DNA from 3 places in the Microbacterium sp. 05N427 genome. Region 1 is predicted to be linked to each of the others. Evidence: riboswitches for the same ligand, from Rfam matches in the RefSeq annotation. Region 1 holds a riboswitch; each other region holds the start of a gene.
What was found. A riboswitch is a leader RNA that binds a small molecule or an ion and turns the genes downstream of it on or off. The one in region 1 is predicted to bind thiamine pyrophosphate.

Region 1 (11,780 bases):
CAGCGGATTGAGTGCGAGGATCGCATCGCGCGCGGAGTCGACCTTGAGCCGCCCGGCATCGGCGGTCGAGTGCACGATCTGGCGCTGCAGGTTGCTGGGCTCGACGCGGTCGTCGTCGACGATCCCGAGCGTCCCGACCCCGGCCGCCGCGAGGTACAGGAGGACGGGAGAGCCCAGGCCGCCCGCGCCGATCACCAGCACGCGGGCGTTCTTCAGCCGGCGCTGGCTCCTCTCGCCGAACTCCGGCAGGAGGATGTGCCGGGAGTAACGGTCCGCCTCCTCGTCCGTCAGCGGCGTGGCCGGGGCGACCAGGGGGGCGAGCCGCTCGGAGCCGTCGGAGATCGCGCTCACAGGTCGGGCCGCCCGTCCATCGGCGACGACGCGAGAGACCGGGTGCGCCGCGGGATCCGCCCCGACCGCGCCGCGAGCCGCCCGGCGATCACCGCATGTCGGAACGCGGTCGCCATGCCCACCGGATCCTGCGCCCTGGTCACCGCCGTCGCGAGCAGCACGGCGTCGCATCCGAGCTCCATCGCGAGCGCCGCATCAGAGGCTGTGCCGATACCGGCGTCGAGCACCACGGGGATCGTGGCGCGCTCGACGATGAGCGCGATGTTGTGCGGGTTCAGGATCCCCAGTCCGGTGCCGATCGGCGCACCCAAGGGCATCACCGCGACGGCGCCGAGCTCCTCGAGGTGTCGCGCGAGCGCCGGATCGTCGTTCGTGTACGCGAACACCGAGAAGCCCCGCGTCACGAGCTGCTCGGTCGCCGCGGCGAGCTCAGCGCCGTGCGGGAGCAGCGTGTCCTCGTCGGCGATCACCTCGAGCTTGACCCAGTGCGTGCCCAGCGCCTCCCGGCCCAGTTCGGCCGTCAGCACGGCCTCCCGTGCAGTCAGGCAGCCGGCGGTGTTGGGAAGCAGCCGGATGCCGCGGTCGGAGAGCAGCCGGAACAGCGAGCCGTCGGCGGAGGGATCGTGGCGGCGGATCGCGACCGTCGTGAGCTCGGTGCCGGATGCGTCCAGGGCCGCGCCGAGGCCCGCGTGGCTCTGTGCACCTCCGGTGCCCATGATCAGCCGGGACGACAGCGCGACGCCGTCGATCTCGAGGAGGTCGGATCCCATGTTCAGCCTCCCTGCGTCGCGGTGACGATCTCGACGGCGTCACCGTCGGCGAGCCGGGCTGCGGCCCAGGCGCTGCGTGGCACGATCGACGCGTTGACGGCGGCGGCGAGGCCGAGCGCCGCGCCGTCGGGGGTGCTCCCGTCGGCGGCGATGCGGATCCCGGTGCGGTCGGCGATGACATCGGCGAGGGTGAGCGGTGCCGCGGCGGCATGCGGTTCGCCGTTGACGGTGAGGACGATCATCGGAGGATTCCTTCTGGTGCGGGGGCGGTGGACCGCGCGGCGACAGGTGGCGTGACGACGGGCGGCATTGCGGCGGCGGACGGTGCCTTTGCGAATCGATCAGGCCGGAACGGCGCCGCAAGCGGATCTGCGCGGCCCTCGACGAGGCCCGTGCAGATCTCGGCGGCGATCGGGGCGAGCAGCACGCCGTGCCGGGAGAAGCCGGTCGCCACGATCAGGCCGGGGATGTCGGCGCCCTGTCCGCCGCGCACCCGACCCAGCAGCGGCGCGTTGTCCGGTGTGGCCGGCCGAGGCCGCGCGGTCGTCTCGAGGAGCTCGAGCTCTGCCACGGCCGGCAGCAGCTCCTGCGCGTCCCGCAGCAGCCGGTGCACGCCCGCAGCCGAGACGCCGTCGAGCCCGTCCTCGCGCTGCGTCGCTCCGATCACGAGTGTGCCCTCGCGCCGCGGCACGAGGTAGACGCTCTCACCGCGCACGAGGCCGCGCACCGTCATGCCGAGCAGCGGCCGCAGCCTCTCCGGTACGCGCAGGCGCAGGATGTCGCCGTGGACGGGCCGCAGCGCCGGGCCGAGCGGCACGGGCAGGCCGGCCACCGCACCGGCGCCGAGGGCGTTGGCGAGCACGACCTCGTCCGCGTCCAGCACCGTTCCGCCGGCGAGACGCACGCCGGTCACCCGTGCATCCGGATCCGCCGACGCGCGCCGCAGCTCCGTCACGCGCTCCCGGACGATCCGCACCCGGTCGTCGGCCTCGAGGGCCTGCAGCAGCCGCGCCGCGAGCACGCGCGGATCGACCTGATGGTCGCCGCGGATCCGGTAGGCGCTCGTGACGCGCGGGCCGAGCAGCGGTTCCAGGGCGCGGGCGTCCCGGGCGGTCAGCGGCTCGGCGGCGAGCCCGTGCGCGGTGTGCGCGGCGTGCAGATCCGCGAGCGCGCGGCGATCGCCCTGATCGACCCCGACCAGCAGGGTCTCGCCGGGCCGGTAGCCGGCCGTCTCCTCGGCAGGCCGGCCCTCGGGCGTGAGCGCGCGCACGAACTCCGGATACCGCGCCGCGGACGCCAGCAGCAGCGGCAGCAGCTCGTCCTCCTGATAGTGGTACTCGCTCACCGGCGCGAGCATCCCCGCGGCGGCGAATGTGGCGCCGCGGGCGAGATCCGGGTCGCACAGCACCACGCGGCGACCCGTCCGCGCGACCCGCCACCCAATGCTCAGCCCGACGATCCCGGCGCCGACCACGACGATGCGGTCGCCGTCGCTCTCCACGGCGGCGCCCTTGCGCAGCATCCTGTCCTACCGCGATCCGACGGTCGGCATAGGCAGGTAGACCTGTCCCCCGGCCTGGGCGAACTCCGCGGACTTCTGCGCCATGCCGGCGATGCGCTCCTGCTCCGCGCCGTCGCCGAAGCGATCCCGGATGTCCTGCGAGATCCGCATCGAGCAGAACTTCGGCCCGCACATCGAGCAGAAGTGCGCGGTCTTGGCCGGCTCGGCCGGCAGGGTCTCGTCGTGGAAGGCCTCTGCGGTGTCCGGATCCAGCGACAGCGCGAACTGGTCGAGCCAGCGGAACTCGAAGCGCGCCTTCGAGAGCGCGTCGTCGCGGTCACGCGCACCGGGGTGGCCCTTGGCGAGGTCGGCGGCATGCGCGGCGATCTTGTAGGTGATGACCCCGGTCTTCACGTCATCCCGGTCGGGCAGTCCGAGGTGCTCCTTCGGCGTCACGTAGCAGAGCATCGCCGTGCCGTAGCGCGCGATCTCGGTCGCGCCGATCGCCGAGGTGATGTGGTCGTAGCCAGGGGCGACGTCGGTCACCAGGGGGCCGAGAGTGTAGAACGGGGCGCCGTCGCACAGCTCCTGCTGCCGCTCCACGTTCTCCCGCACCAGGTGGAAAGGCACGTGCCCCGGCCCCTCCACCATGACCTGGACGTCGTGCGTCCACGCCCGCTTCGTCAGCTCGGCGAGCGTGTCGAGCTCGGCGAACTGGGCGGCGTCGTTCGCGTCGGCGATGGATCCGGGCCGCAGCCCGTCGCCCAGCGAGAACGCGACGTCGTACTGCGCGAAGATCTCGCAGAGCTCGTCGAAGTGCGTGTAGAGGAAGTTCTCCTGATGATGCGCGAGGCACCAGCCGGCCATGATCGACCCGCCGCGGGACACGATCCCCGTCACCCGGTCCGCGGTGAGCGGCACATAACGCAGCAGCACGCCGGCGTGCACGGTCATGTAGTCGACGCCCTGCTCGCACTGCTCGATGACGGTGTCGCGATAGATCTCCCAGGTGAGCGCCGAGGCGTCGCCGTCGACCTTCTCGAGCGCCTGGTAGATCGGCACGGTGCCGATCGGGACCGGCGAATTGCGGATGATCCACTCGCGCGTGGTGTGGATGTCGTCGCCCGTCGACAGGTCCATCACGGTGTCGGCGCCCCAGGTGGTCGCCCACTGCAGCTTGGAGACCTCCTCGGCGATCGAGCTCGTCACCGCGGAGTTGCCGATGTTCGCATTGATCTTGACCAGGAACGCCTTTCCGATGATCATCGGCTCGGACTCGGGGTGGTTGACGTTGTTCGGGATGATCGCCCGGCCGGCCGCGACCTCGGCGCGGACCAGCTCGGGATCGCAGCTCTCCCGCAGCGCGACGAAGCGCATCTCGGGCGTGATCAGGCCGTCGCGGGCGTACCGCATCTGGGTGATCGTGCGTCCGGCACGGGCCCGGCGGACCGGCCGCCGCACGCCGCGCCACTCCGCGGAGGCGGCGCCGCGGCGGATCGCGGAGCGGCCGTCGTCGTGCAGATCGCGCGCCCGGCCCTGATACGCGTCGGTGTCGTCGCGGTCCGCGATCCAGCGCTCCCGCAGCGCGGCCAGGCCGACGACCGGATCGCTCCCCGGTCCTTCGGTGCGGTAGATCGTCACCGGCGGGTTCTGCGTCCCGTCCGGCGACGGATCCAGCGCGATCCGGGTGACGGGCACGTGCAGGTCGTGCGTGGAGTCGTGCAGATGCGCGAGCGCGCGCGCAGAATCGCGAGATCCCATGAGGGCTCCTACTTCCTTCGCCGGCATTACCCGGACAGGTTCGAACGGTTCGAGCCGCGTCAGCCCGATCTCAGCCCTTGCGAGGGCACCCGTGTGGATACCGACACAGTACACGCAACGCGCAGCACGGCTGCGCCGCGGGGTGCGCGCACTCTGCGTCCGCCGTGTCCCGGTCGGGCAGGATCCAGCAACCTCATAGGGATTCTGCGTTTGCGCAACCTTTCCTTTCGTGTAATCTTGCATGGCTGCAACATTCTTGCCGCCAACGTCGGCGCTCGAAGCGACGGGTGTCGACGACGGGCGACGGCGTCCTCGATCCACGTGAAAGGGACTCCATGTCCACCGCGACAGCAACTACAGGGGCGACGCGCACGGAGCGCAAGCAGAACGCCCCGATCATGACGCACAGGCAGATCCTGCTCGTCATCTACGGCCTCATGGCCGGCATGTTCCTCTCGTCGCTCGACCAGACGATCGTGGGAACCGCGATCCGTACGATCGGCGATGACCTGCACGGCCTCGATCAGCAGGCCTGGGTCACCACCGCCTACCTGATCACCTCGACGATCTCGGTGCCGATCTACGGCAAGCTCAGCGACATCTTCGGTCGCCGACCGCTGTTCATCTTCGGCATCACGGTGTTCATCCTCGGATCCGTGCTGTCGACATTCTCGACGTCGATGCTGATGCTGGCCGGCTTCCGCGCCTTCCAGGGCATCGGCGCCGGCGCGCTGATGTCGCTGCCGCTCGCGATCATGGCGGACATCCTCGCTCCGCGCGAGCGCGCCAAGTACCAGGGCTACTTCTTCGCCGTGTTCGGCATCTCCTCGCTGATCGGCCCGCTCGTCGGCGGTCTGTTCGCCGGCGCGAACGAGATCCTCTGGATCTCGGGATGGCGCTGGGTATTCCTCATCAACCTGCCGATCGGCCTCATCGCGCTCGGCATGGTGATCGCGTTCCTGCACCTTCCGAAGGTCGGAACGCACAAGAACCCGCGTATCGACTGGTGGGGAGCGACGGCCGTGATCGTGGCGCTCGTACCGCTGCTGCTCGTGGCCGAACAGGGCCGTGAGTGGGGCTGGTCCTCGTTCGCCGCGATCGCCTGCTACGTCATCGGCGGCCTGGGCGCCATCGCCTTCGTGCTGATCGAGATCGCGATGAAGGACGACGCGATCATCCCGATCCGCCTGTTCCACTCCAACACGTTCTCGATGGCGACCGTCATCGGCGTGCTCGTCGGCTTCGGCATGTTCGGCGCGATGATGACCATCCCGCTGTACATGCAGATCGTCGCGGGCCTGACCCCCACCGAATCCGGCTTCGCCATGCTGCCGATGGTCGTCGGCCTCATGACGTCGTCCATGGCCGCCGGTCAGATCACGTCGCGCACCGGGAAGTACGGCATCTTCCCGCGCACCGGCACGCTGTGCACCGCTCTCGGATTCCTGCTGCTCACCTTCGTCTCGTCCAGCACGCCGGTGTGGTTCATGATGATCGGCATGTTCGTGGTCGGTCTCGGACTCGGTCAGCTCATGCAGTCGCTCACGATGGCGAGCCAGAACGCGGTGTCCGCGCCCGACATGGGCGTCGCCACGAGCGCCGCGACCTTCTTCCGCCAGATCGGCGGAACGCTGGGTACGGCGATCATGCTCTCGATCCTGTTCACGCTGCTTCCGCTGAACATCACGCACAGCATGGCCGACAAGCCGACCCTGACCGCCGCGCTGAACGCGGCTCTGGATCCCGCCGTGGCGGGCAAGGAGCAGAACAAGGCCGTCATGAAACAGCTGTGGACGCCGATCACGGGCCCGCTCGAGCAGAACATCCAGGCGCAGCTCGACAAGGGCGCGACCGCGGCGAAGACCGCGGCGGGACAGGCCGTGACGCAGAAGGTGACCGAAGGCGTGAACCAGGCCGTCGCGGCGGGTCAGGTCCCGGCTGCCGCGGCGCAGACCGTGATCGACCAGAAGGTCGCGGAGGCGCTTCCGGGTGCGGAGGCCGCGGCCCTGAAGCAGGTCGCGGAAGGGGGGCATGCGACGGTGCAGGACGGCAAGGTCGTCGTGGACTGGTCGAACAAGGACCAGCGCACTCACTGGGTCGACCAGCTCGTGCCGAGCATCGTCAAGGAGATCGACAAGGGCACCTCGAAGGCGTCGAGCGGATCCAGCGGCTCGGTCAGCGACACCTCGTTCCTGAACGGCGCGGACCCGGTGCTCACCAAGCCGTTCATGGTGGGCTTCACGCAGGCGATCGACATCATCTACTGGGTCGGCTTCGGCGTGCTGATGCTCGCGTTCGTGCTGAGCTGGTTCTTCAAGGCGCCGCCGCTGCGCACCCGCTCGGCGCTTCAGGAGCAGGCCGACGAGGCCGGCGTCAGCGAGACCGGTACGATCAGGGTCCAGAGCGCCTGAGCGATGCAGCCGGGGCGGGCACGTCCCGCCCCGGCTTCGCGTACGAGGAGAAGAAGATGAGCATCGCGAACACCGCCGGCGAAGGCCGGCGCGAGCGCAAGAAGCAGCAGACCCGTCAGGCTCTGCATGAGGCCGCGCTGCGCCTGGTCGAGGAGCAGGGGCTGGACCGCACCACGATCGAGCAGATCTGCGAGGCCGTCGACGTCTCGCCGCGCACCTTCTTCAACTACTTCCCCTCCAAGGCCGCGGCGGCTCTGAAGCTGCCGGAGTCCGGCGCCGGCGGCGAGGTGGTCAAGCGGTTCCTGCGCGCCCGTGGCGAGCTCGTGCCCGCACTGTGCGAAGTGGTCGGCTCGTCGATGGACGAAGGCATGGACCGCCAGCGCATCAAGCAGCTGCTCATCCGCCGGCCCGAGCTGCTGCCCGCGTTCTCGCAGTGGATGGGGTCCGTTCGGGAGCAGCTCATCGAGCTGGCCGAGCGTCGGGCCGTCGATCACGACGAGGCCGTGCGCGCGGTGTCGCTCGTGCTCGCTGCAATGAACGTGCTGGTGCACACCCGCACCACGCCGGATCGTCCCGGCGCCGCGCGCCTGCTGCAGGCGCTGGACGGTCTCGTCCAGGTGCGCGGCGCCCGCATGTCGGATCCGGACTCTAGCCTGGAGGCATGACCTCCCCCACCCTGGACCGGCTCACCCTCCCGCTGCGCACGGAGCGGCTCATCGTGCGCGCGAGCACGCCGGACGACTCCGACGCGGTGTGGCGCTACCGCCGCCTCGACGAGGTGCGCCGGTGGCTGAGCACGGCCCCCGCCGACGCGGAGGCGTTCCGCGCGCACCTCGCGGATCCGGAACGGCTCGCGATCACCCTGGTCGTGGAGCTTCCCGGCGTCGGCGTGATCGGAGACCTCATGCTGCGCGTCGAGGACGCGTGGGCGCAGACGGAGGTGCTCCCGCAGGCCGCAGGCGTGCAGGCGGAGCTGGGCTGGGCCATGGATCCCGCTCAACAGGGCCGTGGGTATGCGACCGAGGCGGTGCGTGCGGTGATGGCCGCCTGCTTCACCGAGCTCGGGCTGCGCCGCGTCCACGCCGGCTGCTTCGCGGCGAACGAGCCGTCATGGCGGATGATGGAGCGCCTGGGAATGCGGCGGGAGGAGCACAGCCGCCGCACCGCGCTGCATCGCAGCGGAGAGTGGATGGATGGCATGAACTATGGGCTTCTCGCGGAGGAATGGCGCTCTCTGACCGATTGAGAGCGTTTTCCGATCGCCGCGCCTGTGCGTCCTGGACAGGGGTGCGCACGCTCGCTTAGTGTGAACCGCACGCACGTGAAGACGGCTGCTCCCGCCCGACGTCCCCAGCGAGGGTGGAAGGTCTTCCCCAGAGACCGGCGGCCAGTGCGTGCAATGGCCCCCTCGGCGCATCCAGTCCCCAATGGATCCCCCGGGGGGGCCGCTTCGTCCCCAGTATTCCGATGTATTGGGATGATACCGCCGACTTCGTGATTTTGTCCCCCTTTTGGGGGACAAAGCCGACGAACATGGGTTATGCTGTTTTCAGACGCACCCTCCGGTCGTCCTGGGTCCCCATCGCTCCCCCCGCGGTGGGGACCCGCTCCATTTCCCGGGCGCGCGTGCTGACGCCTCGGGCGCTCCGGCGGCTCCGGGAGCGGATCCCGCCCGTGATCTCTGTTGCAACATTTTCGTCACCTTGTCATTCGGGGTGTTGCGATGCGGGTCGACTCGGATAGCGTTAGCATCGTCGACGCATTTGCGCCGGCGTAAGCCCAAGCAAGAAGGCAGTACATGACTCAGGGCACGGTTAAGTGGTTCAATTCGGAGAAGGGCTTCGGCTTCATCTCCCCCGATGACGGTGGAGCTGACGTGTTCGCGCACTACTCCGCCATTACCTCGTCCGGTTACCGCTCGCTCGACGAGAACCAGCGCGTCGAGTTCGATGTGGCACAGGGCCCCAAGGGCCTGCAGGCCGAGAACATCCGTCCGCTCTGAGCGACACGGACTTCGGACTCCCCCGGTGCTTCGGCATCGGGGGAGTTTTTTGTGCGCCGGATCCGTCCCGGGTCAGCTTTGCGGCAGCAGGATCCGCAGCAGTTCGTCGGGGGTCGCGACCTCGGCGATGGCGCCGGCGGACTCCCCCGGCTCGCCGAAGCCCCAGGTGACGAAGATCACGGGCACGCCGAGAGGCGCGGCCCCCTCGATGTCGTGCAGGCGGTCGCCGATCAGCACGGGGCGGCTGACATCGACGCCGGCCTCGGTGAGCCGGTGCAGGGCGCGGCGGAGGACCGCCTCCTTGCCGTCGTGCAGGCCCGATGCGTCGGGCAGTGCTCCGGCGACGATGACGAAGTCGTCGATCAGGCCGTAGTGCTCGAGGATCGCGAGCACCTGGTTCTCCGGCTTCGAGCTCGCGGTGGCCTGCGGGATGCCCGCCGCCTTGACCGTCTGCAGCGCCTCGGCCACCCCGGGATAGATCCGCACGCTCGCGGCGTAGCCGTCGCGCATGGCCAGTTCCCGGTACTTCCGCACCGCGAGGTGCGCGTCCTCCTCGGTCAGGCCGGCCAGGTCGCGGAACGACTCGAACATCGGCGGCCCGATCCAGCGGGACAGCTCGCTCTGCGCGGGCTCCGGCAGGCCGAACGCGGCGTACACCTCGACGAGGCGCGGCAGTATTCCCGCCGATGCGTCGGCGATCGTGCCGTCGACGTCCCAGAGGACGCAGGTGTAGGGGGATGCGGTCATGTTCATGCCTCTCGAGGGAAACGACTCAGAACAGCCGCGGAATGCCGGATTCGATGCCCTTCATGTCCTCGTAGTCAAGGACGAGGCAGCGGATGCCCCTGTCCTCGGCGAGCACGCGCGCCTGGGGCTTGATCTCCTGGGCGGCGAAGACTCCCTGCACGGGTGCCAGGTGCGGATCCCTGCCGAGCAGCTCGAGGTAGCGGGTGAGCTGCTCCACGCCGTCGATGTCGCCGCGGCGCTTGATCTCGACGGCGATCGCGGCGCCGTCCGCGTCGCGCACCATGAGATCCACCGGTCCGATCGCGGTCGGATACTCGCGGCGCACGAGGGTCGCGCCCTCGGCGATCCGATGCACCTGCTCGGCGAGCAGCCGCTGCAGATCCGCCTCGACGCCGTCCTTCTGCAGGCCGGGATCGACGCCCAGCTCGTGGGCCGAGTCGTGCAGGATCTCGTAGATCTGCACGCGCAGCGCGTCGCCGGTCTTCTGATGCGTGACCCGCCACACCTCGGTGACGCCCGCGGACGCCTCCTCCTCCCCCGGCTGCTCAGGCTCGAGGCGGCAGGGCGGGCTCATCCAGTTCAGCGGCTTGTAGCTGCCGCCGTCGGAGTGCACGAGCAGGCTGCCGTCGCCCTTGTGCACGAGCAGACGCGTGGCGAGGGGAAGGTGGGCGTTGAGGCGGCCGGTGTAGTCCACGGCGCAGCGGGCGATGACGAGACGCACCCGAAGAGCCTAGCCCGCCGGGGCGCGGCTCAGTTCCCGCCGGTTCCGAAGAGGGTGCCGATGCCGGAGAAGAGGCCGAGTTCGGTGGCGGCGGCCCGTGCGATGAGGAACCCGACGATCCCGACGATCCACGCCGTGTTCTCCGCACCGGTGCGGCTGAGCCAGGCGCCGAGCCGGCGCAGCGGTCCCTCGACCGCGCGGGCCGCGAGGACGCGCAGGACGAGCAGCAGGAGCGCGGGCGCGATCATGAGCAGGCAATAGCCCGCGAGCGCGGCGATACGGAGCGGGATTCCGATGCCGGCGTCGGCGAGCATCGTCATGGCGACGATGTACGGCAGCATGGTCGCGACCTCGATCAGGCCCGCGGCGATCGCGAGGCCGACGACGACCAGCGGCGGGGTCGCCGGGTCGAGAAGCCGGTCGCGCCAGCGGGCGATCCGTCCCTGGCCGGGTCCTGCCGCATCCGAGACGTCCGGCGCGAGCGGATCCGGGGCGCCCGCGCCCGTGTCGGATGAGCCTCCGCCGACGAGCGCGGCCTCTTTCTTCTTCGCGCTGGGGACGAGGAGCGCGCCCACGAGCAGGGCTGCCCCGACGACGAGGCGCGCGATCCGCCCTGCGTCCGACGAGAGAAAGTCTGCGGCGACGTCGACGACGTTCACGAGCCCCCAGAGGAACAACAGCCCGACCAGCAGGTAGAAGAGGGTGATGGCGCCCAAGTAGAGGAGGATCCGCCTCACCCGGACGCGACCGGGCGGCAGCAGCAGAAAGACCGGGATGAGCAGGGTGCCCACGCTCAGCCCGTCGAGAAGTGCGAGAACGGCGAGGGTGAGTGCGAGCGGGGCTTCCGGGGCGAGGTCCATGCTCCCAGGCTCCCGTCCTCCCGACCGTCGCGGATCGGGCGAAGGGCGGAGTATCACGGACGCTGGTCCTCCTTTCGGCCGATGCGTCTGCAGAGCCTCGCGTGGTTCGATAGGGCGATGGACAGCCTGCGCACGCGCGATCGAGCCGCCGTGCCGCGTCCTCCTTCGCTCCTCCCCCGGGCGCTCGACCGGATATCCAGACCGATCGCCGACGCCGCGGGTACTGCCCTGCTCAGCGTGGCCGCCTCCGCCTTCGGCTTCGCCGGGCTCTGGGATCTGTTCCGGGTCACGCCCTTCGCGCTCTCGCCGTGGTGGGCGCTCGCGTTCGCGCTGCCCGGCTGCGTCCTCATCGCGCTCCGCGACCGGATCCCCCCACTCCTCGCACTCCCTGTGGCGGCGGCCCTGTTCGTCGGCGACGCGGCGACCGTGGGAGGGCTGGGATCCCTCGTCGTGCTGCTGGACGTGCTCTGGCACGCCGTGCATCGGGCCACGGCTCGTGCGCGCCGAGGGCTCGCGGTGGCGCTCGTGATCGTGGCCGGCGGGTTCCTCGTCTTCGCTCTGCTGCGCACCTCCGACGCCCGGGTCGCGATGCTCGTGACTCTGCAGATCGCGACGCTGCTCGGCACCGACTACTGGTGGGCTGTCGCGGTCGGACG
Region 2 (6,562 bases), on a different contig from region 1:
CCCTCGTGGCGCTGCCGCTCATGGCGGTGATCTTCGGCGTCATCGGACCGCGTTCGCAGAAGGCGTTCGGGATCCAGTGGAAGAAGGTCGGCCGCCTGAATGCACGCGTCGAGGAGGCCTTCTCCGGCCACGCGCTGGTCAAGGTCTTCGGTCGCGAGAAGGACGCCCTGGACAAGTTCCAGGTCGAGAACGAGGAGCTGTACCAGGCCGCGTTCAAGGCCCAGTTCCTATCCGGGCTGATGATGCCGGCCATGACCTTCATCGGCAGCCTGACCTACGTCGGCCTCGCGGTGCTCGGCGGCCTCATGGTCGCGAGCGGCCAGCTCCGTCTCGGTGACGTGCAGGCGTTCATCCAGTACTCGCAGCAGTTCACCCAGCCGCTCAGCGAGCTGGGCGGCATGGCGGCGGTCGTGCAGTCCGGCACCGCCTCGGCAGAGCGCGTGTTCGAGCTGCTGGACGCGGAGGAGCAGGACCCCGACGCCGAGGACGCACCCACCGTCACCGACGGGAAGGGCGTCATCGAGTTCGAGCACGTCGCGTTCTCCTACACCGAGGATCGCCCGCTCATCACGGATCTGTCGTTCCGCGTGGAGCCCGGCCAGACGGTCGCGATCGTCGGCCCGACCGGTGCGGGCAAGACCACGCTGGTGAACCTCATCATGCGGTTCTACGAACTGAGCGGCGGGCGGATCCTTCTCGACGGGCAGGACATCGCGCAGATGGAGCGCTCCGACCTGCGTTCGCGCACGGGCATGGTGCTGCAGGATCCGTGGCTGTTCGCGGGCACGATCCGGGAGAACATCCGCTACGGCCGTTCCACGGCGACGGATGACGAGGTCATCGACGCCGCGAAGGCGACGTACGTCGACCGCTTCGTGCACGCGCTGCCCGAGGGCTACGAGACGACGCTCGACGAGGACGCCTCGAACGTGTCGGCCGGCGAGCGCCAGCTGATCACGATCGCGCGCGCCTTCGTCGCTCAGCCGTCGATCCTCATCCTGGATGAGGCGACGTCGGCGGTCGACACCCGCACCGAGCTGCTGCTGCAGCACGCGATGGCGGCGCTACGCAACGGCCGCACGTCGTTCGTCATCGCGCACCGCCTGTCCACGATCCGTGATGCCGACCTCATCCTCGTGATGGAGCACGGCGACATCGTGGAGAAGGGCAACCACGAGGAGCTCATCGCGGCGCAGGGCGCGTACTGGCGGCTGTACCAGTCGCAGTTCGAGCAGGCCGCGAGCGACACCGACGCCGACGAGGCGCTCGTCACCGGCACCGTCACGGTTCCGGTGGACGGATCCGTCGCGTCCGAGGTCGAGGCCGGTGCCGCCGCCGTGATCGGTGCGGGGACCGCCCCGGTCGCCGTCGCCGAGCGCGTCATCGAGTCGGCCGAGTCGCCGGAGAACTCGTCGTGGGAGATCGAGGACGACAGAGTCTGACCTCGTCCGCACCGACGTGAGCGCCGTCGTCCTGTTAGCAGGGCGGCGGCGCTTTCTCGTGGCGTGACGGCTCACGTCAGAGGTCGTGTTGTCGCTCAGGTCGCGATTTGTGCCGTTCTGCGCCTGCTTTAGCGGCAGAAAGTGCGACCTGAGCGGAGAAAGTGCGACCTGAACCGAGAAAGCGGGCGGCAGTCCGGATCCGTCGGCCTACTTCGTCAGGCCGAACAGTTCGAGCGGGTGGGTGAGACGCCACCAGAAGCTCGGGCCGTGCAGGGCGGTACGCAGCTCCAGCGGCACCGAGGCGGAGTCCAGCGGGCCCTTGAGGCTGAGCGTGCCCGCCTTTTCGCCGGCCTTCCAGCCGTCCCCGAGCGAGAACTTCGTGGTCGCCGTTGCGGAGGCGCCATTCCACAGCACCACGCGGGCGCTCTCGGCGGCCACCACCTGGGTGGTCTCGCCCCACGCCGTGTCGACCGTGCCCAGCGTCGCGCCCTTGTCCACCGTCTGCGGCTGGTCCTTCAGCGCCGCCTCGAGACCGGCGTAGAGCGCACGCGAGGCGTCGACCCGACCCGCATCGCTGTCCTGCCCGAGGGCGGCCACGTAGATCCGTACGACGGCGTCCCCGTCCGTGACGTCCTTGGCCGAGAGCAGGTTGTAGCGGGTATCGGCGCCGTCGCCGATCGTGCCGGTCTTGATGCCCACGATGCCGGCATCGTCGATGAGTCCGTTGGTGTTCTTCACGACACCCGCGCCGGGCAGCTCGACGCTCTTCTGCTTCACGATCCCGGCGACCACCGGGTTCTTCTCGGCGATCTGACCGAGCTGGATGAGCGCGCGCGGGGTCGAGACGTTGCCGAAGTCGAAGCCTGAAGGGGTCACGACCGTGATGTCGGCGAGGTCGTGCTGGCTCAGCCATTGATTCGCGGCGGCCGCATAGTTCTCATCCGAGCCCCACACCTCGCGGGCGAGGCGGTCGGCGTAGTTGTTCGCCGACCCGAGCAGGATCCCCTCGTACAGCTGGTACTGCGTGAGGGATCCGCCGACCGGGACGTCGAGCGCGGACTGGTCCTGGCGGAGGTAGCTCCAGTAGTCGTCGCTGTCGGCCTGCGTGAACGCGAAGGACGGGCCCTGCTCACCGGCCTTGAGGGGCATCTTGTCGAGCGAGGCGAGCACCGTCACGAGCTTCGTGATGCTCGCCATCGGAGCGTGCTGCTCGGCCGAGGCGATCGTGCCGATGCCGGCGACGCCCACCGCGGCGCTGCCCGTGGCAGGCCAGGCTGCGGCGGCCGCGGGAGCGGCGGGGGGCTGGAACGCGACGGGGGCCGCGACGGGTTGCACGGCGTTGAGCGGCCAGAGCGCGGTCGTGGCGCCGTACGCGATGATCACGGCGAGCACCCCGCCCAACGGCAGCAGCACTCCCGGTCGGGCCAGGCTGCGGTGCGGGACATCGTCCAGCAATGCACGGGACGGAGCCGCGGCTGCGGCGTTGCCTGCGCCGACCCGAGTCACGTCGACCCAGGAGAGCGCGGCGGCCGGCGGGCGGTCGGGGCCGCGGACGAGCGATGCCGAGGGCAGCGGCCGTGCGGCGCGGGTCGGGGCGGTGGGAGCGACGGCCGGAGATCCGGCTGCCGGGGATGCGGCGGCGGCGGGGGCGGTGGCGACGGCGGGGGCCGTTTCTGCCGGCGCAGCCGACGGTTCGACCGAGGCCGGATCCGTCGTGGCGGGCGTCACCGCCGCGTCCGTGGCGGGCGTCTCGGACATCGTCGCGACCCCGCCCGCGGCAGGCGACTCAGCAGGAGCCTCTGGCATCGGCGCGCTCTCGATCGCCGGATCCTTCTGGGCGACCGTTGATGCCGACGGCGCCGGATCCGCGGTGCCTCCGAACAGCGGCGCAGAAGAGGGGAAGTCCGGCGCGGGGAACAGCGGTTCCGGAGCGGGGGTCTCCCGCGGAGGGAACAGCGAGGCAGGCTCGGGCCGCTCCGGTGCGGCAGGGAACAGGGCTGCCGGTTCCGGCGCGAGCGCGTCGACGGCCGCGCGGGAGGCGTCGACAGCGGGTGCGTCGGCGTCGGCGATCTTCGGATCGACCTGGGCGGCCCCCGGACCGTCGTCATTGTTCACCCCCCTACCGTATCTGGCAGCCCTGTCAACGGCAGGTATCGCGGGCGTTCTCGCGTCACGCCGTGTGACGAGAAGGTCGCCGGTGCGCCCCGGCGGGGATAGGATGGGCGGATCACCACGGGAGTCCGGCGAGCCGGGCTGAGAGGGAGCGAATCGCGCTTCGACCGTCGAACCTGATCCGGATCATGCCGGCGCAGGGAGGAGCATTTCACATGCATGCATCTGCAACCGCACAGAACGTGAACAGCAGCGGGGCGGTCGCACGCCGCCTGAACTGGCGCGTCGTCGACATCGTCGTGGCCGCCGTGCTCGGCGTCGCCATCGGCCTGATCTTCTGGGTCTGGAACACGATCGGCTATGCCTGGTTCACCGCGGCCGACGGCCTCACCCCTGGCCTCGGCGGCATCGCGGTCGGGATCTGGCTGCTCGGCGGCGTGGTCGGCGGGCTCGTGATCCGCAAGCCAGGAGCCGCCCTCGTCGTCGAGGTCGTCGCGGCGATCGTGTCGATGCTGATCGGCAACATCTGGGGCGTCTCCACGGTGCTCGAAGGCATCGCGCAGGGCCTCGGGGCCGAGCTGATCTTCGCGATCTTCCTGTACCGCCGGTTCTCGCTGCCCGTCGCCGCGCTCGCCGGCGTGGCCGCCGCTGCGGGCGCCTGGCTGTTCGAGCTGTTCTACGGCAGCTCCCCGAACATCCTGAAGTCGGCCGAGTTCAACGCGATCTACCTCGGCGCCCTCGTCGTCTCGGGCGCGCTGCTGACCGGTGTCCTCGGATGGCTGCTCGTGCGCGCTCTCGCCGCGACCGGCGCCCTGAGCCGTTTCGCCGCGGGACGCGAGCTCCGCCGCGAGGTCTGACATGACCGCGGGTGCCGCTCGCGTCGTCGCGGACGGGTGGGGCTGGCGTTACGCCGGCCGCCGCCTGCCCGCGGTCAGCGACGTGACCTTCACGATCGAGCCGGGGGAGAGGGTGCTCCTGCTCGGTGCGTCGGGTGCCGGCAAGTCGACGCTCCTGACCGGCATGGCGGGGCTGCTCGGCGATGCCGATGAGGGTGAGAGCCGCGGATCCCTGCACGTCGACGGATCCGATCCGGAGGGCCAGCGGGGCAGGATCGGGCTGGTCCTGCAGGATCCTGATGCCGGTGTCGTGCTGAGCAAGGTCGGCGACGACGTCGCTTTCGGCTGCGAGAACCTCGGTGTGCCCGCGGAGGACATCCCCGCTCGCGTCGTGGAGGCGCTGGACGCGGTCGGTCTCGACGTGCCGCTGGACCGGTCCACGGCGGCGCTCTCTGGCGGACAGAAGCAGCGGCTCGCGCTCGCCGGGGCCCTCGCGATGCGGCCGGGGCTGCTGCTGCTCGATGAGCCGACGGCCAACCTCGACCCCGACGYCGTGCAGGAGATCCGAGCGAGCGTCGAGCACGTCGTGGCGGCGACCGGCGCCACGCTCGTGGTGATCGAGCACCGCACCGCGGTCTGGGCGGATCTGATGACCCGCGTGATCGTGGTCGGCGCGGACGGCGGGCTCCTCGCCGACGGGGCCCCGGACGACGTGTTCCGGGTGCACGGCGACGCCCTCGCGGACGCGGGCGTGTGGGTGCCGGGGCATCCGGTGGGCCTGCCGGTACTGCCGGTGGCGGATCCCGTCCCGGATGCCGCCGTCCTCAGGGCCCGTGCCCTCGCGATCACGCGTGACCGCCGGCATGCCGTGCAGCGCGGGCTCGACCTCGTGGTGCCGGATGGCGCGGCGACCGTGATCGTCGGTCCGAACGGGGCGGGCAAGTCCACGCTCGCCCTCACGCTCGCCGGACTCCTCGATGCGCTCGACGGCACCGTCGAGGCGGCGGAGAGGCTCCGGGGGCGGCGGGGGCTGGATCCCATCCGCTGGACGTCGCGCGAGCTGCTCACTCGCATCGGGACGGTGTTCCAGGATCCCGAGCATCAGTTCCTCACCCAGACCGTGCGCGACGAGCTCGCGGTCGGACCGCGCGCGCTCGGCTGGGACAAGGCTCGGATCGACGCGGTCGTCGACGCCCTGCTGGAGCGGCTCGGACTGACCGCTCTCGCCGCTGCGAACCCGTTCACGCTGTCGGGCGGGCAGAAGCGCCGGCTCTCGGTCGCGACGGTGCTGGCCGCCGCGCCCGCGGTGATCGTGCTCGATGAGCCGACGTTCGGGCAGGATCGCCGGGGCTGGATCGGCATCGTGAGCCTGCTGCAGGAGGAGATCGCCCGCGGCACGACCGTCATCGCAGTCACCCACGACGCCGACGTGATCCGCCATCTCGGCGGCCACCGGATCGAGCTGGCCGCATGAGCACGGGTTTCGAAGCGCGCAAGACGCTCGATATCTCGGCCGAAGGCAGCCCAGTGCGCGCTTCGAAACCGGATCGGGCCTGGATCGACGGAGTCAACCCCGTCAGCCGGATACTGCTGGCGCTGCTGCTTTCGGTGCCGCTGTTCGCGTCGATCGATGTCGTGAGCGGACTCGTCGCGATCGCGCTGCAGCTGCTGTGCATCCCGCTCACCGGACTGCGGATCGGCACCGTGCTGCGCCGGCTCGCGTTGCTGTTGGTGATCGCGCCTGTCGCCGGAGTGAGCATGCTGCTCTACGCCGCCCCGGGCGGGCACGTGTTCTTCAGCTTCGGCTTCGCGCACATCAGCGAGGCGTCGATCCAGCTCGCGATCGCCGTATCGATCCGCGTCGTGGCCCTGGGGCTGCCGACGATCCTGCTGTTCGCCCGCACGGATCCGACCGAGCTCGCCGATGCCCTCGCCCAGGTCGCGCATCTGCCCAGCCGCTTCGTGCTGGGCGTGCTCGCGGGCACGCGGATGCTCGGCCTTTTCCTGGACGACTGGCGCACCATGTCGCTCGTCCGCCGGGCGCGCGGGGTGGGGGACCGCGGTGCGCTGCGGCGCTTCTTCACGATGTCGTTCGTGCTGCTCGTGTTCGCGGTGCGACGGGGCACCAAGCTCGCCCTCGCGATGGAGGCGCGCGGATTCGGATCCGACATC
Region 3 (11,780 bases), on a different contig from region 1:
CCATCCGCACGACGCTGATCGCCTCGGTGTTGGTGACGCGGTACCCGCCCTTGAACTCACTGGGAATCTCCAGCCGCTGCAGCATGTCCGAGATCTGCGGCCCCCCGCCGTGCACGACGACCGGCAGCACGCCGACGTAGCGCAGGTAGGCGATGTCGTGCGCGAATGCCTCCTGCAGCTCGTCCGACACCATGGCGTTGCCGCCGTATTTCACGACGACGATCTGGTCGCGGAACTTCTTCAGCCACGGCAGGGACTCGATGAGGGTCTGTGCCTTGAGCGCTGCTTCCTCCGGCGCGGTGTGCTGAAGGTCGCTCATGAGGAGTACGCGCTGTTCTCGTGCACGTAATCGTGAGTGAGGTCATTCGTGCGGATCGTCGCCGCAGCGTCGCCGACCTTGAGATCGATCAGCACGTGCGTCGCGCGCGGCGTCAGGTCGACCTCCTCGCGCGGACGGTCGGGGCCGCCGGCGGTGCACACCCGCACGCCGTTCATCCATACGTCCACGTCGTAGGGATCGAACGCGGCCCTGGTCGTACCGATCGCGGCGAGCACCCGTCCCCAGTTCGGGTCGTTGCCGAAGATCGCCGCCTTGAAGAGGTTGTTGCGCGCGACCGACCGGCCCACCTCCACGGCGTCCCGTTCGTCCGCGGCGTTCACGACCTCGATCGAGATCGCGTGGCTGGCGCCCTCGGCGTCGTCCTGCAATTTGCGGGCCAGCTCGTCGGAGACCTCGGTCAGCGCCGCCGCGAACGCGTCGAGATCGGGGCGGATCCCGCTCGCGCCGTTGGCGAGCAGGGTCACCTGGTCGTTGGTCGACATGCACCCGTCCGAGTCGAGCCGGTCGAAGGTCGCGCCGGTCGCGCGCCGCAGCACGGCATCGGCGTCCGCCGCGTCGAGCTCGGCGTCGGTGGTGAGCACCACGAGCATCGTGGCAAGCCCGGGGGCGAGCATGCCCGCCCCCTTCGCCATGCCGCCGATGGTCCACCCGTCGCGGCTCACCGCGACGGTCTTGGCGACCGTGTCAGTGGTCATGATCGCCTCGGCCGCGGCCTCGCCGCCCTCGGCACTCAGCTGCGCGACGCCGGCCTCCACACCCGCCAGCACTCTGCCCCGGAAGACCTCGTCGCCGGTGCCGATGAGGCCGGTGGAGCAGACCACCACGTCGCCGGCGCTCACGCCGAGCAGCTCAGCGGCACGCTCCGCGGTGAGATGGCTGGTCTGGAACCCGAAGGGACCCGTGAAGCAGTTCGCTCCGCCGGAGTTCAGCACGACCGCCTCGACGACGCCGTCCTTCACCACTTCCTGCGACCAGATGATCGGGTTGGCCTTGGCGCGGTTGCTGGTGAACACCGCGACGCCGACCTTGCGCGGACCGCGGTTCACCACCAGCGCCACGTCGGGCTTTCCGGTGGACTTGAGACCCGCGGCGACGCCGGCCGCCTCGAATCCCTGGGGTGCGGTCACGCTCATGGGGCGACTCCGTTGATGGTGAGCGCCGTGGTCTCGGTGAGGCCGAGCGCGATGTTCATGGACTGGATGGCGGCGCCCGCGGTGCCCTTGACGAGATTGTCGACGGCGGTGACGACGACGACGCGGTTCGCGGCGCGGTCGATCGCGAGCCCGATGAGTGCCGTGTTGGCACCCAGCACGTCGGCGGTGCGCGGAACCGATCCCTCCGGCAGCAGTTGCACGAAGGTCTCGTCGCTGTAGGCGGCCTGCCACGCGTCGCGGATCTGCGCGTCGGTGGCGCCGGGGGCGATGGGGGCGGTCGAGGTCGCGAGGATTCCCCGTGCCATCGGCACGATGACGGGGGTGAACGAGATCCGGATCCCCTCGGGCGCAGCGCCCGACGCGGCCGCGAGCGCCTGCCGGATCTCGGGGATGTGCCGATGCGTGCCGCCGACCGCGTACGGGTTGGCGGATCCGAGGATCTCGCTGCCCAGCAGGTGCGGCTTGAGGCTCTTGCCCGCGCCCGAGGGCCCGACGGCGAGGACCGTCACGATGTCGGAGGGGTCGATCACACCCGCCGCGACGCCGGGTGCGAGGCTCAGGCTCACCGTGGATGCGTTGCAGCCGGGGGCCGCGATCCGGGTGGCGCCACGAAGGTGCTCGCGCTGCTTCCCGTCCCCGACCAGGAGCTCGGGGACGCCGTACGTCCACGGCTCGTGGAAGGCTCCGCCGTAGAAGGCGTCCCACGCGGCATGCGAGGTGAGCCGGTGGTCGGCGCCCGCATCGATCACGAGCGGGACGTCACCGAGCGCGTCGGTGTACTGCCCCGACTGGCCGTGCGGCAGCGCGAGGAACACGATGTCGTGCCCGGCGAGGATCTCGGGCGTCGTGTCCTGCAGGGTCAGGTGCGCCAGGGAGCGCAGGTGCGGCTGGTGCTCGGAGAGCGGTTGTCCGGCGTTCGAGTGCGCCGTGACGGTGCGGATCTCGACGTCGGGATGGTTCGCGAGCAGGCGAAGGATCTCGCCGCCCGCATAACCGGATGCGCCGGAGACGGCGACGGAATACGTCATGCTTTCCACCTTAACGGTCGGGCCTGCCCACGACGCCCAAGAAGACGGCGCGCGGCAGCAGTGCGATGCGGGGCCGGAGGCGGCGACGCCGACACTCCGCCGCGTCGACGCGGGAGCGCAGGGTCGCCTAGAGTCGGCGGTCGCCCGTACGGCGTCGACGCACCGCGGCAGCACCCGTCTGGGTGGTCGCGTGCGGAGCCGGAAGCATGCGGTGACGATATCGCGAGAGGGCGCTCTCGTCCAAATCGTCCTTCGTCTCGCGCAGCGGTCCCTGAGCGAGCCGAAGGCGAGACGAAGGGCGCTCAGGGACCGGCGGCGGCGAAGAAGGCGCGCTCGTGCTCGCTGGAGCGCAGGAACGCCATCCGCATCCGCTCGCGCGTGCGCTCATCCGCGGCGGCCGCATGCGCCGTGACGATCCGGATAGCCTCGTCCGTCGCTTCCGCGAAACGCGGGTCCGCGTACTCGTCCAGCCACGACGCGAACGGATGCGCCGGGTCGCCTCCCGCCTGCGCGTGCAGCCGCGTGCCGACATCGGCGTAGATCCAGAAGCACGGCAGCAGCGCGGCGATGAGCACCCGGTAGTCGCCGTCGAACGCCGCACCGCGCAGGTGGTCCAGGTAGGCGACCGTCGCGGGCGCGGGATCTGCGCGGAACGTCTCGTCGCCGACTCCCTCCGGCGACAGCATGCTCGCGTGCAGCTGCAGCTCGCCGATCACGGACTGCTCGGCGGAGTGCGCCCAGAAGGCCTGTTCGGCCGAGTCCGGTGCGATGCGCGCCGCCTCCGCGAGCGTGCGCGCATAGTCGCGCAGGTACAGGGCGTCCTGCGCGAGGTACCAGCGGAACGAGGTCTCCGGCAGGCTCCCGTCGGCGAGGCGGCGCAGGAACGGCAGGTCGTCGATCGCGCGACGGATCGGGGCGATCGAGGACCACCACTCCGCGGCGATCGCCGCGCGGCCAGGAGCGGCTTCGAGGCCTCCGCGCCGCCACAGCCCGGCGAAGTGGCTGACCGGGCCGTGACCGGATCCGACCTGAAGTCCGGCGCCGGCGGCGATCGACTCCCGCAGCCACGACCGCACCTCGGCGACCGCATCCCGCCAGTCGTGATCGGCCGCCCGGCGGGTCGCGAGCCCGGCGGACAGCGAGCAGCCGGTGCCGTGCGTGCTGGCCGTCCGGATCCTGGATCCGGGATACTCGCGCACCGGCCCGGAGGGACCGACGAGCGCATCGGGCGCCTCGTCGCCGCCGAGGTGCCCGCCTTTCACGAGCACCAGCGCACCCGTCTCGGCCGAGAGCCGTTGCGCCTGGGCGAGGGCGCCGGTCCAGCTCGTGGCCGCGGGCTCTCGCGCGAGGACGGCGAGCTCCGGCAGGTTCGGTGTGAGGAGATCGGCCAAAGGCAGCAGGGCGCGCAGCGCGTGCTCCGCCTCGGCGTCCAGCAGCCGATCGCCGCTGGTGGCGATCATGACCGGATCCAGCACGACGGTGGGCGGCCGGTGCTCCTGCAACCAGGATCCGACCTCGGCGATCACCGCGGATCCGGCGAGCATCCCGATCTTCACGGCGTCGATCCGCACGTCGTCGCTGATCGCGTCGAGCTGGGCGCGCAGGAACGCGGCGGGCGGGACGTGCACGCCTCTGACTCCGCGGGTGTTCTGTGCGGTCAGTGCGGTGATCGCGGCCATGCCGTAGCCGCCGTTCGCAGCGATGGCCTTGAGGTCGGCCTGGATTCCCGCCCCGCCGGACGGGTCGCTGCCCGCGATCGAGAGCACGCGGGGCACCCCGCCCGCGCCCCAGGCGCGCAGCAGCTTGCGTGCGGCGACGCGCGGATCCGGCGCCGCGCACAGCGCCGACACCACCGCGACCCCCGCCGCTCCCGCGGCGCGGAGCGCAGCCGCGTCGGTCCGCTCGATGCCACCGATCGCGACGCACGGCAACGGGCTCGCCGCGGCGAACGCGGCGAACCCCGCCACGCCGAGCTCCGGCGGATGGTTGCGCTTGGTCGTCGTGGGGTGGATCACGCCAACGCCCAGGTAATCGACCGTGCCCGCCGGCAGCGCCATCGCGGCTTCGAGGTGCGCCGGCTGGTTCGCCGTGAGCCCGACGATCGCGTCGGGGCCCAGCACCGAACGGGCGACGAGCGGCGACACGTCCGACTGACCGATGTGGATGCCGTCCACGCGCGCGCCTCGGCGCCGCGCCTCCACGACGGCGTCGAGACGATCGTCGACCACGAGCAGTGCCCGACCGGCGATGACCTCGGAGAGTTCGACGAGCTGCTCCACGATCGACCCGTCATCGGCGTCCTTGTCGCGCAGCTGCACGATCCGCACGCCGCCGGCCACGGCGGCGTCGACGACGGCGGGCACACCGCGTGCGCCGCTCAGCACGGGGTCCGTGACGAGGTAGAGGGCGAGGTCGTCGGCCGTGAGCCGGCGCCGGGCGCCCGCCTGCGCGGTGCGCGCGGGGCGCGGCGCGGTGGCGACGTCCGCGAGCGTCATGCCGTGGCCCCCGCGGTCTCGATCGTCACGACGTCGACCCGGGCGCGCGCCGCGAGGGACTCCGGCCGGATCGCGGCGAGGTCGTCGAGCAGGGCGACGGCGAAGGATCCGGGTCCTCCCGACCGCGCCGCAGCGTCTTCGGCGGCGAGCGTGTAGACCAGCGTGGCCGCAGCGGCGGCGACCAGAGGGCTGTCGCCCGTCCGTCGCGCGGCGCCGAGGAAGGCAGCCATCACCGCGCCGAGCGCGCAGCCGCCGCCGGTGACACGGGTGAGCAGGACGTCGCCGTTCGCGATGCGGACCTCGCGATCCGCGTCGACGAGGAGATCGACCGGGCCGGACACGGCCACCGCTCCCCCGGTGACCCTGGCCAGGTCTCGGGCCGCGTCGGCCGCGGCCTCTGTGCCGTCCAGCGCATCGACACCGCGCCCGCCCTGGCTCTGGCCGGCGAGGGCGAGGATCTCCGAGGCGTTGCCGCGGATGACCGTGGGGCGCAGGGCGAGCAGGTCCTGCGCCAGCGCCGTACGCACCGGCAGTGCGCCGACCGCGACCGGATCAAGCACCCACGGGGTGCCGGCCGTGCGCGCACCGCCGACAGCCTCGAGGCTCGCGGAGCGCTGCTCGGGCGTGGGAGTGCCGAGGTTCACCAGCAGCCCGGACGAGATCGCGGCGAACATGCCGGCCTCCCCCGTGATGTCCACCATCGCGGGCGCGGCTCCCAGCGCGAGCAGCACGTTGGCGGTGAACCCGGTGACCACCGAGTTCGTGATGCAGTGCACGAGCGGGGGCTCCGCCCGCAGCTCCGCGAGAAGGTCCGCGGCGGATTCCACCACGGATTCGGACTTTGTTTCCAGACGCGCGCTCATCGCGACATCCCTTCGCTAGTACGACCTAGATCAGGTTCGACGGGTGTGTTCTCAGCCGCGGATGCGGCACCCCGTGTCACTGCCGGTCAGTCTAGCCAGGACGGCTCGGTCCGAACCACGATGGATCCGGATCCGTTCCCGTCACGCGACGGATGCGCGACGAGAGAACGCCTGCACGATGGATCCGTGGATCCGGTCGTGCAGGCGTTCCCGTGTCGTGCGTGCGTCGCGTCTCAGTCGCGGATCTGAGCCCCGAAGCGCTCGGTCGCGACGGCGACGCCGGCGAGCTTCGCCTCGGTCGCCTCGGCGGCGGTCAGGGTGCGGTCATCGGCCCGGAAGCGCAGCGCGAAGCTCAGGCTCTTGGATCCGTCCGCCACGCCCTCGCCGCGGTAGTCGTCGACGAGGCGGACGGACTCGAGGAGCGCGCCCGCGCCCTCGGACAGGGCCGCGCTCACCTCGGCGGCGGGGATTCCCGCGTCCACCACGAGCGACACGTCCTGCGTCGCGGCCGGGTAGGTCGACAGCGATGCCGCGACCACGCGCTCCCCCGCCAGGGCCAGAACCCGGTCGAGGTCGAGCTCGAGCACCACCGCGCGCCCCGGCAGGTCGGCGTCGGCCGAGACCTGCGGGTGCAGTTCGCCGACGTAGCCGACCACGGTCGCAGAGCCTGTCGAAGCGTCGCGCACCTGCAGCACGCCGGTGCGTCCCGGGTGCAGAGCCGCGCGGCTCCCCTGCACGACGTCGATCTCGACGCCGGCCGCCTCCGCGATCACGCGCACAGCGTCGAGCGCCTCGCTGAGACCGTACTCCTCGGCCGCGCGCCCCGGCTGGCGGGGGGTGACGTGCCCGGTGAACAGGGCCGCGACGAGGCGGGCCTGCGGCGGGATCGAGGCGTCCAGGGCCGCGAGCGTGTCATCCGAGGGCTTGACGCCGAGCGGCGGCACCTCGTCGGTGCCGTAGACGACGCCCGGCTCGGGCAGGAACACGACGCCGGTCTCGAAGATCGCGAGATCCACGAGACCGCGCGCGATGTTGCGGTGCGCGATCTGCAGCAGACCGGGGAGCAGCGAACGACGCAGGAACGGCGCCTGCCCGTCGAGCGGGTTCGCCAGGCGCACGCCGGGGATGCGATCCCCCGAGGCCGAGCCGTGCAGGTCGTTCTGCTCCTCGGTGGTGAACGGGAACGCCGGGGTCTCCACGAGCCCTGCGGCGGCCAGGGCGTTCGCGACGCGACGCCGGCCCTGCTGCAGGTCGGTGAGTCCGCGGCCGGACGGCGGCGTCGGGAGCACGGACGGGATCCGGTCCAGTCCGTGAATGCGCGCGACCTCCTCGGCCAGCGACCACTTGTCGGTGAGGTCAGGGCGCCAACTCGGCGGGATGACGTTCCAGCCGGAGTCGGCCGCCGTCACCTCGGCGCCGATCGTCTCGAGGGCGCCCGTCACCTCGGCGTCGGTGTAGTCCACGCCGATGAGGCCCTGCACGAAACCGGCCGGAAGGTCGATGCCCTCGATGAAGACCTCGGCGAAGAGCGCGCCGCCCTCCTCGGTCAGCGTGCCCCCGGCGAGCGAGACCATGAGGTCGGCGACGCGGCGCGCGGCGGCGAACGGGATGAGCGGATCCACTCCGCGCTCGAAGCGCTTGGACGCCTCGCTGGGCAGCTTGTGCCGACGGGCGGAGCGCGCGATCGTGATCGGATCGAACGTCGCCGCCTCGATCAGCACGTTGCGCGTGGTCCCGCTCATCTCGGTCGTGCCGCCGCCCATGACGCCGGCGAGGCCGATCGGACCTGAGCCGTCGGTGATGAGGAGGTCCTCCGCGTGCAGGATCCGCTCCTGGCCGTCGAGGGTGACCATCCTCTCGCCCTGCACGGCGCGGCGGACCACGATGTTCCCGTCGAGCTTGTCCAGGTCGTAGCCGTGCACGGGGTTGCCGAGCTCGAGCATCACGTAGTTCGTGATGTCGATGAGCACGCCGAGGGAGCGCATGCCCGCGAGCGTGAGGCGGGCGATCATCCACGGCGGGGTGGGACGGGACGGATCCACGCCGCGCACCACGCGGGTGACGAACTCGGTCGCGCCGGCGGCGCCGCGGATGGGAGCCGCGTCCTCGACCACGGCGGTGCGACCGCTGCCGGGCTGCAGCTCGGCGAAGTCGCGGTCGGCGGGGTCGCGGAAGGCCGCTCCTGTCGCGTGCGCGTACTCGCGGGCGATGCCGCGGAGCGAGAAGGCGTAACCGCGGTCCGGCGTGACGTTCACGTCGACCGCGACGTCGTCCAGACCGAGGAGGGCGATCGCGTCGGTGCCGACGGGGGCGTCGATGCCGAGCTCGGAGAGGATCAGGATCCCGTTGTGCTCGTCGCCGAGACCCAGTTCGCGGGCCGAGGCGATCATGCCGTCGGAGACGTGTCCGTAGGTCTTGCGCGCGGCGATCGGGAAGGGGCCGGGCAGCACGGCGCCGGGCAGGGTCACGACGACCTTGTCCCCGATGGCGAAGTTGCTCGCGCCGCAGACGATGCCGCGGACACCGCCGTTGGCCTCGGAGACGTCGACCTGGCACCAGCGGATGGTCTTGCCGTTGGACTGCGGCTCCTCCTCGAAGGACAGGACCTGTCCGACCACGACGGGGCCCGAGATGTCGAAGCCGTGCAGCTCCTCCTCCTCGAAGCCCACGGAGACGAGCGCCGCGAAGACGTCGTCCGGCGTGGCCGTCTCGGCCACATCCACGTACTCACGCAGCCACGAAAGCGGGACGCGCATCACACCACCATCCCGAACTGCTCGCTGAAACGGACATCGCCCTCGGCCATGTCGCGCATGTCCTGCACGTCGCTGCGGAACATGAGCGCGCGCTCGACGCCCATGCCGAATGCGAAGCCGCTGTACACATCGGGGTCGATCCCCGCCGCGCGCAGCACGTGGGGGCTGACCATGCCGCAGCCGCCCCACTCGATCCAGCGCGCGCCGCCCTTGAAGGTCGGGTGCCACAGGTCGAGCTCGGCGGAGGGCTCCGTGAAGGGGAAGAAGTTCGTGCGGAAGCGGGTCTCCGCCTCCGGGCCGAAGAGCTGACGCGCGACGTGGTCGAGCGTGCCCTTGAGGTGCGCCATGGAGATGCCCTTGTCGACGACGAGGCCCTCGAACTGGGTGAACACCGGCAGGTGCGTGGCGTCGAACTCATCGGTGCGGTAGACCCGACCAGGGCACAGCACGTAGATCGGCACCTCGCGGTCGAGCATCGAGCGCACCTGCACCGGGCTGGTGTGCGTGCGCATCACGAGGTGCCGGGAGGGCGGGTCAACGTAGAACGTGTCCTGCTCCTGACGTGCCGGGTGGTCGACGTCGAAGTTCAGCGCGTCGAAGTTGAACCACTCATGCTCGAGCTCTGGTCCTTCGGCGATCTCCCAGCCCATGCCGACGAACACGTCGCTGATCTGCTCCTGCAGCAGGGTGAGCGGGTGCCGGGCGCCGACGCGGCTGCGCGAGGCGACCGCGGTGATGTCGACGCGCTCGGCCTCCAGCCGCGCGGCGGTCTCGGCCTCGGCCAGCTCCGCCTCCTTCGCGGCGAGCGCCTGCGTGACGCGCCCACGGCCCTGGCCGATGAGCTTGCCGAACGCGGCCTTGTGCTCGGGCGCGACCTGGCGCATGGACGCGTTGAGGATCGCAAGCGGCGACCCCTCGGCGACGTGGGCGGCGCGTGCCGCCTTCAGCTCGGCGGTGTCGGCCGCGGACCCGATCGCGGCGAGCGCGGCCTCGACGGCGGTCTCCACCGCCTCGGGCGTGATCTCGGAAGTGTTCTGTGCGTTGTCGGACACGAGAACCGAGTCTACCGGCGCGCCGGCACCGGGCCCGCTCGCCACCGGCCGCTCAGAGCGGCCCGAACATCTCGGTGCGCCCGACCGGCGTCCACGACAGTCGCTCGCGCTCCAGGGTCGCGGCGAGGCGGGGATCCTTCTGCGTCTGCCGCCGCAGGGTCGGCCTGCTGCGGCCGACGATCGTGGGCGGGACGACGAAGCCGGAGACGAGCAGGAGCACCAGCCCGAGATCGACGAGGACCATCGCGAACACGCCTCCCGACGTCACCGCGCCGATCACCAGGAACACGTTGAGCACGAACAGGATCCCTCCCGCCGCCCACAGTCCGCCCCGCAGGTCCCCCGGCCCCCGGACGGGTACCCACGCCCCGGGCCGCGGCACCCAACGTCGCACCCGGCTGAGGAACCACCCGCCGAGCGCCGCGAGCACCACGCCGACGATCATCCAGGGCACGGTCGACACTGCTCGGCCGGTGACGGCGAACAGCACCCCGGCGAACAGCACCGCCCCGAGACCCACGCTCACCAGGGCCGCCCACATCCCGGCGACACGGGCCCGCGCGTCCGCGATCTCGCGCAGCCGGGTGGAGAACTCCGGGGGGTACTGCGCCCCCAGCTCGGGATCGAGCCACTGCTCGAGCGTCCTGCTCGAGGCGGACGGGTACGCGGAGACCGGTTCGACGTGCGCCATGACAGCGAGGCTACAGGGCGGCGGAGCCGTCGTCCGGTGGGTACCGGCGCGCTCAGCCCCTCACTGAGCGCGCCGGAGTCTCAGATCTGCCCGCCGCCCGAGTCGAACCTGCCTGCGCGCCCCTGCAGGGCGATGACCTCGGTCAGAGTCGATTCGTCATCCGCTGCCGAGTTACCGGCATTGTGGTGCACCTTCGGCGAGCGCCGGGTGCGCACCTCGAGCCACTTCGCGACCCCGGAGAGGATCAGGCACATGGAGATGTAGATGACCGCGACGATCAGGCCCGCCTGCAGGAGCGGCCTGCCCGGCTGTCCGCTGAGGTACTTGGCGTAGTAGATGAGTTCGGGGTAAGTGATGATGAAGCCGAGAGCGGTGTCCTTCAAGGTGACCACGAGCTGAGACACGATGATCGGGAGCATGGCCCGCAGCGCCTGCGGCAGCAGGATGAACGCCATCACGCCGGACTTTCGGAGCCCGATCGCGTAGCCGGCCTCCTTCTGACCCTTCGGCAGGGCCTCGATGCCGGCGCGCAGAGCCTCCGCGAGCACGGAGCCGTTGTAGAGCACGAGGCCGATCACGACCGCCGCATACGGCGTCATCCGGAAGGTGCTGCCCGGGATGGAGTTGATGCCGTAGTAGAAGATCATCATCATGACCAGCACCGGCACGGCGCGGAGCAGCTCGATCACGACGGTGACGGGCACTCGCACCCAGGCGTGCTCGGAGACCCGGCCGATCGCGAGCACGAAGCCGAGGATCAGGCTGCCGACGGCCGCGGCGAGGAACGCGCTGACGGTCGCCCACAGCGCCTGAGCCATGCCCTGCCACACGAGCGAGTAGGTGAACAGGTTCCAGCGCGAGGCGTCGAACTGCCCGGTCACGGCGAAGCGGTAGACGACGAAGCCGATCACCGCGAGGACGACCAGCACGGTCGCTGCGCCGATGATGAGGTTGCGCCGGACGGCCTTGGGGCCGGGTACGTCATAGAGAACGGATGCGCCGCTCATCGGACGATCCTCCACTTCTTCTCGAAGTGCCGTTGCACGAGGCTCAGCAGGAACACCAGGACGATGAACACGACGGCGACCCAGAGCAGGATCTCCATCACGGTCCCCGGCCGGTTGTACGAGTCGGCGACCTCGGCGCGGAGCGCTGCGAGCTCGACGATCGAGAAGCCGGCGGCGACGGTGGTGTTCTTCAGCAGGGCGATGAACACGCTCATCATGGGCGGCACGACCGAGCGGAACGCCTGCGGCATGACCACCAGCGTCATGACCTGCCCGAAGGAGAGGCCGATCGCGCGGGCCGCCTCGGCCTGGCCGACCGGCACCGTGTTGATGCCTGCGCGCAGAACCTCCGCGACGTACGTCGCGGTGTAGATCCCGAGGGCCAGGATCGCCA

Region 2: it holds a riboswitch for thiamine pyrophosphate, as region 1 does, so the genes downstream of both, AC1DG4_RS07560 (ECF transporter S component) here and thiC (phosphomethylpyrimidine synthase ThiC) in region 1, are expected to answer to the same signal.
Region 3: it holds a riboswitch for thiamine pyrophosphate, as region 1 does, so the genes downstream of both, thiM (hydroxyethylthiazole kinase) here and thiC (phosphomethylpyrimidine synthase ThiC) in region 1, are expected to answer to the same signal.

What each region holds. Positions count from the first base shown of each region.
Region 1 covers NZ_JBFTMT010000001.1:99,940-111,719, reverse strand. Annotated here, with positions in the region: gene AC1DG4_RS00525 (ThiF family adenylyltransferase) at 1-351, opposite strand, end outside; gene AC1DG4_RS00520 (thiazole synthase) at 348-1,121, opposite strand; gene thiS (sulfur carrier protein ThiS) at 1,124-1,363, opposite strand; gene thiO (glycine oxidase ThiO) at 1,360-2,643, opposite strand; gene thiC (phosphomethylpyrimidine synthase ThiC) at 2,650-4,383, opposite strand; TPP riboswitch at 4,379-4,486, opposite strand; gene AC1DG4_RS00500 (MDR family MFS transporter) at 4,719-6,794, shown strand; gene AC1DG4_RS00495 (TetR/AcrR family transcriptional regulator) at 6,851-7,459, shown strand; gene AC1DG4_RS00490 (GNAT family N-acetyltransferase) at 7,456-8,040, shown strand; gene AC1DG4_RS00485 (cold-shock protein) at 8,593-8,796, shown strand; gene AC1DG4_RS00480 (HAD hydrolase-like protein) at 8,869-9,543, opposite strand; gene nucS (endonuclease NucS) at 9,569-10,264, opposite strand; gene AC1DG4_RS00470 (GAP family protein) at 10,294-11,124, opposite strand; gene AC1DG4_RS00465 (sensor histidine kinase) at 11,242-11,780, shown strand, end outside.
Region 2 covers NZ_JBFTMT010000006.1:177,450-184,011, reverse strand. Annotated here, with positions in the region: gene AC1DG4_RS07570 (ABC transporter ATP-binding protein) at 1-1,442, shown strand, start outside; gene AC1DG4_RS07565 (D-alanyl-D-alanine carboxypeptidase family protein) at 1,650-3,557, opposite strand; TPP riboswitch at 3,665-3,774, shown strand; gene AC1DG4_RS07560 (ECF transporter S component) at 3,770-4,411, shown strand; gene AC1DG4_RS07555 (ABC transporter ATP-binding protein) at 4,413-5,864, shown strand; gene AC1DG4_RS07550 (energy-coupling factor transporter transmembrane component T family protein) at 5,861-6,562, shown strand, end outside.
Region 3 covers NZ_JBFTMT010000007.1:322,094-333,873, reverse strand. Annotated here, with positions in the region: gene argB (acetylglutamate kinase) at 1-319, opposite strand, end outside; gene argJ (bifunctional glutamate N-acetyltransferase/amino-acid acetyltransferase ArgJ) at 316-1,473, opposite strand; gene argC (N-acetyl-gamma-glutamyl-phosphate reductase) at 1,470-2,522, opposite strand; gene AC1DG4_RS09695 (bifunctional hydroxymethylpyrimidine kinase/phosphomethylpyrimidine kinase) at 2,825-5,017, opposite strand; gene thiM (hydroxyethylthiazole kinase) at 5,014-5,880, opposite strand; TPP riboswitch at 5,871-5,964, opposite strand; gene pheT (phenylalanine--tRNA ligase subunit beta) at 6,114-8,636, opposite strand; gene pheS (phenylalanine--tRNA ligase subunit alpha) at 8,636-9,688, opposite strand; gene AC1DG4_RS09675 (hypothetical protein) at 9,741-10,379, opposite strand; gene AC1DG4_RS09670 (amino acid ABC transporter permease) at 10,460-11,386, opposite strand; gene AC1DG4_RS09665 (amino acid ABC transporter permease) at 11,383-11,780, opposite strand, start outside.